2 regions of the Streptomyces sp. NPDC042100 genome follow, and region 2 is predicted to be linked to the other one. Evidence: riboswitches for the same ligand, from Rfam matches in the RefSeq annotation. Region 2 holds a riboswitch; the other holds the start of a gene.
What was found. A riboswitch is a leader RNA that binds a small molecule or an ion and turns the genes downstream of it on or off. The one in region 2 is predicted to bind cobalamin.

Region 1 (3,402 bases), on a different contig from region 2:
GCGCCTCGAAGGGGTCGTCGGTCCAGCCTGCCGGCAGTTGGCTGGAATTCGTGTAGTACGGGTTGGTCTCCGTGCCTGCCTGGAGGATGTCCGGGAAGCGCCGCAGGTCCTCCTTCGCGAAGCGGTACGTGGCGCCTTCGGCCGGGGTCGCCTCCAGGTTGTAGAGGTGACCGGTCCGCTCCTGGAACTCGACCATCCGCGTCCGTACGTGGTCGAGCAGGCGCACGGCGAGGGCGTGACCCGCCGGGGTGGTGATGTCGTCGGCGTCGTGGGTGAAGTTGCGGATCATCTCGTTGATCCCGTTCACGCCGATGGTGGAGAAGTGGTTGCGCAGGGTGCCGAGGTAGCGCCTGGTGTACGGGTAGAGGCCGTTGTCGATGAGGTCCTGGACGGTGACGCGCTTGATCTCCAGGCTCTCCTTCGCCAGGTCGAGCAGCCGGTCCAGTGCCTCGAACAAGCCCGCCTCGTCCCGCGCGTGGAGGTGCCCGAGCCGGGCGCAGTTGAGCGTCACGACACCGAGCGAGCCCGTCTGCTCCGCGCTGCCGAACAGTCCGTTGCCACGCTTGAGGAGCTCGGTCAGGTCGAGCTGGAGACGGCAGCACATCGAGCGGATCATGCCGGGGTTCATCGTGGAGTTGATGAAGTTCTGGAAGTACGGCAGCCCGTAGGTCGCCGTCATGGCGAAGAGCGCCGTGGCGTTCTCGCTCTCCCAGGGGAAGTCCTCGGTGATGTTGTAGGTGGGGATCGGGAAGGTGAACACCCGGCCCGTCGAGTCCCCGGCCGCCATGACGTCGATGTACGCGCGGTTGATCAGGTCCATCTCGGGCTGGAGCTCGCCGTACGTGAACGGCATCTCCTCGCCGCCGATCACGGGCACCTGCTCGCGCAGGTCGTCGGGGCAGGTCCAGTCGAAGGTGAGGTTGGTGAACGGCGTCTGCGTGCCCCACCGGGACGGCACGTTGAGGTTGTGCACCATCTCCTGCACGCACTGGTGCACCTCGGCGTACGTCATCGCGTCCTTGCGGACGAACGGCGCCAGGTACGTGTCGAAGGAGCTGAACGCCTGCGCGCCGGCCCACTCGTTCTGGAGCGTGCCCAGGAAGTTGACGATCTGGCCGACCGCCGAGGACAGGTGCCGGGGCGGCGCCGAGTCGATCTGGCCCGGCACCCCGTTGAAGCCCTCCGTGAGCAGCGTGCGCAGGGACCAGCCCGCGCAGTAGCCGGAAAGCATGTCGAGGTCGTGGATGTGCAGGTCGCCGTCGCGGTGGGCGCGCCCGATCGCCTCGGGGTAGACCTGGTCGAGCCAGTAGTTGGCGACCACCTTGCCGGCGGTGTTGAGGATGAGGCCGCCGAGCGAGTAGCCCTGGTTCGCGTTGGCGTTGACCCGCCAGTCGCTTCGGTCCAGGTATTCGGTCACGGAATCCACGGCGTTGATGTGCGTCACGTCAGCCCTCCCACGAGGCATCCTGAGGTGTTGCCCGGCCACGCGGACGCGCGGGCGGGGCCGGCAGGTATCGGACTGGGGCCCCGAGGGGCCCATACCGTTGCGGGGCAGCTCCGGACTCTCACCGGATTCCCTGTTCTCTCGGCGTGCGCGCTCCGTCTCCGCCTCCGCGTACGGCTCAGGTATGCGGGGGCACGGACGTCCGCTCCCTCCCGTATCCACGGAGCGAAGCGAGGCACTCAGACGCCGAACCGACAGCCAGAACACTACATCCGGGATTCACTCGACACGCCCACACTAGATGTAGGGGTGCCGAAGGTCCCGGCGAGAGGGACCTCCGGCCTTCGGAGCCCCCCGGCGCGATGCTCCTACGCGCCGCCGCGCCTCTCAGGACCTTCGGCTCCCCCGCTCGGGCCCTTCGCCGGGGAACCGGCGGCGCGCTCGGGCACAGGATGGGTCCGCGCATTCTCGAACTTCCGGTCGCGCGGCATCGCCCTGGCGTGGCTGAGCCGCTGGGGGCAAGGGAAGAGGATCACCGGCGACGGTGCTGGCGAGCCTCTGGTTCGTCACGCCGCTCCTGGCCGACCCGCCGGAGGAGCGCGCCGGCGCCGCTGACCGTCTGGGGAGAATCGGACTTCGACCGCGTTCTCCATCCCCCTCAACCCCTCCAACCCCTCCAAGGGCGTGAGGAGGTGAGCTGGACAGAGTTCCCGGAGGCGCTCGACGCGATGGTGAACTGGGCGGCGATACGGGGCCCGTCCGGCTGGCCCGACCCGGCGCGCGCCCGTCAGGGGCTGCGGGCGCAGGCGGACGCGTCGAGCATCGTGGCGGCACCGGCCCGCGCCCTCGTGGGGTCGTCGCCGGTGCCGGGTGGTCGCGGCTACGGACACGAGGGCGGGCGGGCAGCCCGGGCGGTGATCAGGCGTTCGTCGACAGCGGCACCGTGATCTGCTTCAGCCAGCTTCCGGCCGCGAAGTCGCGGGCCTTGATGACGACCCGGTCGCGGAAGACCTCGACCTGGAGCCCCTGGTTGAAGGTGCCGGGTACGGACACCTCACCCCCCTGGCCGTCGTCCGTGTAGCCCGTCTGCACGGCGCCCGTGTTGATGACGGAGAAGCCGTCCAGGTTGGCCGTGCCCGGGACGACTCGGCGGACGTACCAGTCGGAGAGGCCGAGGTCCCAGTGCGTGTGCCCGCAGAACAGGAACACGTCGCGGTGGCGGCCCAGGATCCCGAGGAGCCGGTCCGCCTGGAGGTAGTCGCGGGAGTAGAGGCGGTTGTGGCTGCCGGAGACGGTGTTGGGCAGCGGGTGGTGGGTGACGACCATGACGGGCCTGCGGCGGCGGGCCCAGTACGCGAGGCGCTCTTCAAGCCACGTGAACTGGGCCTCGCTGAGCCAGACTTCGTCCCAGAGCTTCGGGTCGTGGAAGTGCATGTACTTCTCGGTGCCGAGGCTCAGGACGGGGATGCCGCCGAACGAGTGCTCCGCGTACACCGTGTTCCGGCCCGCGAAGCGGAAGAAGCTGCGGAACAGCGAGTCCTCGGTCGTGCCGTTGGGCCAGGTGTCCTGCGCGATGGTCGCCGGGTCGCGCCACTTGGGGACGTAGAACTCGTGGTTGCCGATGGCCCACGCGGTCGTCCTCGTGCGGGTGTGGCGGGCGAGTTCGGCGGTGACGGCCGCGTACTCGGCGTCGTATCCGCGCGGCGTGATGTCCCCGGCGACGGCGAGGCCCGAGCTGTTCGGGTTGGTGCGGCGCATGTCCTCCAAGGCCACGCCGAGGTCGCGGAGGTCGCCCTGGATGTCGCTGATGACGTTGAACGTGGTGAAGGGCCGACGACCGGAGCCGATGTGCGCGCCGGCGAGCGCGTCGGGTCCCTGGCCGGGCTGCTGGAGGGGCGCGGCGCCCGCCGATATCTGGGAGGCGGCGACGGCGCCGACCGCTCCGGTGGCGACGGTGA
Region 2 (3,402 bases):
GCGGCCGGGATGCGGACCGGGTTGCGGGCGAGCTGCTCCTCGGTGAGCCAGTCCTGGTCGTGGCCGCCGGCCTCGATCAGGGCGTAGATCAGTTCGTCGCCGTCGCCGGAGACCAGGCCCGGGAGGTCCTCGACGGGGCCGAAGTCGTAGCCCTCCTCGCGGAGCCGGCGCAGCAGGGCGACGGCGGAGGCGGGGGTGTCGAGGCCGACGGCGTTGCCGATGCGGGAGTGCTTGGTGGGGTACGCGGAGAGGACGAGCGCCAGCTTCTTCTCGGCGTTCGGGATGTGCCGCAGCCGGGCGTGCCGGACGGCGATCCCGGCGACGCGGGCGGCGCGCTCGGCGTCTGCCACGTACGCGGGCAGGCCGTCCTCGTCGATCTCCTTGAAGGAGAACGGGACGGTGATCAGGCGCCCGTCGAACTCGGGGACGGCGACCTGGCTGGCCGCGTCCAGCGGCGACAGGCCCTCGTCGTTCTCCTCCCAGGCGGAGCGGGAGCCGGTCAGGCACAGGGCCTGGAGGATCGGCACGTCGAGCGCGGCGAGCGCCCCCGCGTCCCAGGCCTCCTCGTCGCCGCCCGCCTGTGCCTCGGCGGGCTTGGTGCCGCCCGCCGCGAGGACGGTGGTGACGATCGCGTCGGCGCCGCGCAGCTCCTCCAGGAGCTCCGGCTCGGGGGCCCGCAGCGAGGCCACGTACAGGGCCTTGGCGCGGGCGCCGTGCGCCTCGATCGCGTCGCACAGGGCGCCGACGAAGGCGGTGTTGCCGCTCATGTGGTGGGCGCGGTAGTAGAGCACGGCGACGGCCGGGCCGTCGGCGACGGCCTCGGAGGCGGTGCGCTCCAGCGGGCCCCAGGTGGGGGCGGCGGCGGGCGGCTCGAAGCCGTGGCCGGTGAGCAGCACGGTGTCGGAGAGGAAGCGGGCGAGCTGGCCGAGGTTGGCCGGGCCGCCGTGTGCCAGGTAGGCGTGGGCCTCGGTGGCGACGCCGACCGGGACGGTGGACGCCTCCATCAGCTGCGCGTCGGGGGCCTGTTCGCCGCTGAGCACGACGACCGGCTTCCCGGCGGCGCGGAGCGCGTCCAGGCCCTCCTCCCAGGAGCGCAGGCCGCCGAGGAGGCGTACGACGACGAGCTCGGCGCCGTCGAGGAGGGCGGGCAGGTCGGCGGCGGGCAGCCGGGCCGGGTTGGCGAACCGCCACTCGACCGCGCCCTCGGCCGGGGCGGCGTTCGCCGCGCGGGCGCTGAGCAGGTCGGTGTCGGAGTGCGACAGCAGCAGGAGCATGGCGAGCTCAGGCCCTTCCTCGGGGTTGTCCGCGCCCCGGGTGGTCGTATGGACGGCGGGGAGTTCCTGACTCACCGCCCCGCGTTCCCCCGGGCCGGCTCACAGTGGCGGGACCGCGCCGGATTCTCACCGGGCTTCCTCCCCGGGGTCCTGGGACCCCATGCCGCTTGCATCCTAGATCGTCCGGGAGCCCCGGGGGAGGGGCCCTGGGGTCGGGCGGATCACACCCGGCCACGGCGGCGTCACGGCCGGTGGGGGCGGGACGGCCCGTGGGTATGCTCGCCGCCATGTCGGCCACCCCACGCACCTCGCCCGAAGCGGGCGAACCTCTCATACGGGATCGCGGCGACGCCTGTCCGGGTGCGCTGAGACTCCACCCGGCGGACGACGGGCGGCTCGCCCGACTCCGGCTGCCCGGGGGGCGCCTGACGGAGCCTCAGCTCCTGGCACTGGCCGACGCGGCCGAGTCCCTCGGCGACGGGGAGCTCAGCATCACCTCGCGTGGCAACGCGGAGCTGCGCGGCCTGGGCGAGGGCTGCGGCGCCGAGCTGGCCGCGCTCCTCGACCGCGCGGGCCTGCTGCCCTCGCCGGGCCACGAGCGGATCCGCAACATCGTCGCCTCGCCCACCGCCGGCCTGGACGGACTCGGCGGCCCGGACCCGCAGTTGTGGGCGCGCGAGCTGGACGCGCTGCTGTGCGCGGAGGACTGGACGACGGCGCTCTCGGGCCGCTTCCTGTTCGTCCTGGACTCCGGGCGCGGAGACGTCGCGGGGCTCGGCGGCGATGTGACCTTGCTCGCAGAGCGAGCGGGGACGGGGGCGGGAGCCGGGGCCCGTGCTGAGGCCGGGACTACGGCTGGCGCCGGGGCCGGGGCCGGGGCGGGTGCGGCCGGGCCAGGCGAGCGCGCGCTGCTGCTCCTCGGCGGCCACGCCCTGCGGGTCGCCGCCGTCGACGCCCCGCGCGCCGCGCTCGCCGCCGCCGGGGCCTTCCTGCGGACCGCCCGGGCCGCCGGGAACGGCGCCTGGCGGGTGCGGGAGCTGCCCGAGGACCGCCTGCCCGAGCTCGCGGACGCCCTCGCCGGCGCCCTCGCGGACGCCGGGATCGCGGCGGAGCCCGTCCCCGGCCCCGTACCGCTGCCGTGGGGCGCCCCGCCCGTCCCCGGGCCGCTCGGCCCCGGCGCCCTGTACGTCCTCGCCCCGCTCGGGCGGCTCACCGCCGCCCGGCTGCGGGCGCTGGTACCGGCCGCCGAGGTGCGGTTCACGCCCTGGCGCGGGGTGGTCGTCGCCGCGCCGCCCGCCCGGCTCGGCGCGCTGGCCGAGGCGGGCCTGATCACCCGCCCCGACGCCCCCGGCACCGGCGTCGGCGCCTGCGCCGGACGCCCCGGCTGCGCCAAGTCCCTCGCCGACGTGCGGCGGGACGCCGCCCTCGCGCCGGCCGGCTCGCTGCCCGTGCACTACTCGGGCTGCGACCGCCGCTGCGGGCACCCGCATGGCGCCTGGGTCGACGTCCTCGCGACCGCCGACGGCGGCTACCTCGTCGACGGCGCCCCCACCCCCCGCACCTCCCTGTCCGAAGCCGTCGCGGCGGCCCGCGGCCCGGCGACACCCACGAGATGAGCGAGAACACCAGGATGTACGAGTACGAGAAGGACGGCGCGGAGATCTACCGCCGCTCCTTTGCCACGATCCGCGCCGAGGCGGACCTCGCGGGCCTGCCCGCCGACGTCGCCACGGTCGCCGTACGCATGATCCACGCCTGCGGCATGACCGACCTGGTCCGGGACATCGCCTACTCCCCCGGCGTCGTCGCCTCGGCCCGCGCCGCCCTGCGCGCGGGCGCGCCGATCCTGTGCGACGCGCGGATGGTCGCCAGCGGCGTCACCCGCAAGCGGCTGCCCGCCGACAACGACGTGGTCTGCACGCTGTCCGACCCGGCCGTGCCGGGCCTCGCCGCCGAGCTGGGCACCACCCGCTCGGCCGCCGCCATGGAGCTGTGGCGGGACCGCCTGGAGGGCTCCGTCGTCGCCGTCGGCAACGCGCCGACCGCGCTCTTCCACCTCCTGGAGATGATCGCGAAGGGCGCCGGGAAGCCCGCCGCCGTGCTCGGCATCCCGGTGGGCTTCATCGGT

Region 1: it holds a riboswitch for cobalamin, as region 2 does, so the genes downstream of both, ACZ6J5_RS09300 (ribonucleoside triphosphate reductase) here and cobN (cobaltochelatase subunit CobN) in region 2, are expected to answer to the same signal.

What each region holds. Positions count from the first base shown of each region.
Region 1 covers NZ_JBVJDK010000003.1:427,304-430,705, reverse strand. Annotated here, with positions in the region: gene ACZ6J5_RS09300 (ribonucleoside triphosphate reductase) at 1-1,444, opposite strand, end outside; cobalamin riboswitch at 1,490-1,619, opposite strand; gene ACZ6J5_RS09295 (hypothetical protein) at 2,137-2,391, shown strand; gene ACZ6J5_RS09290 (metallophosphoesterase family protein) at 2,363-3,402, opposite strand, start outside.
Region 2 covers NZ_JBVJDK010000009.1:76,072-79,473, reverse strand. Annotated here, with positions in the region: gene cobN (cobaltochelatase subunit CobN) at 1-1,274, opposite strand, end outside; cobalamin riboswitch at 1,315-1,454, opposite strand; gene ACZ6J5_RS21240 (cobalamin biosynthesis protein CobG) at 1,562-2,890, shown strand; gene ACZ6J5_RS21235 (precorrin-8X methylmutase) at 2,905-3,402, shown strand, end outside.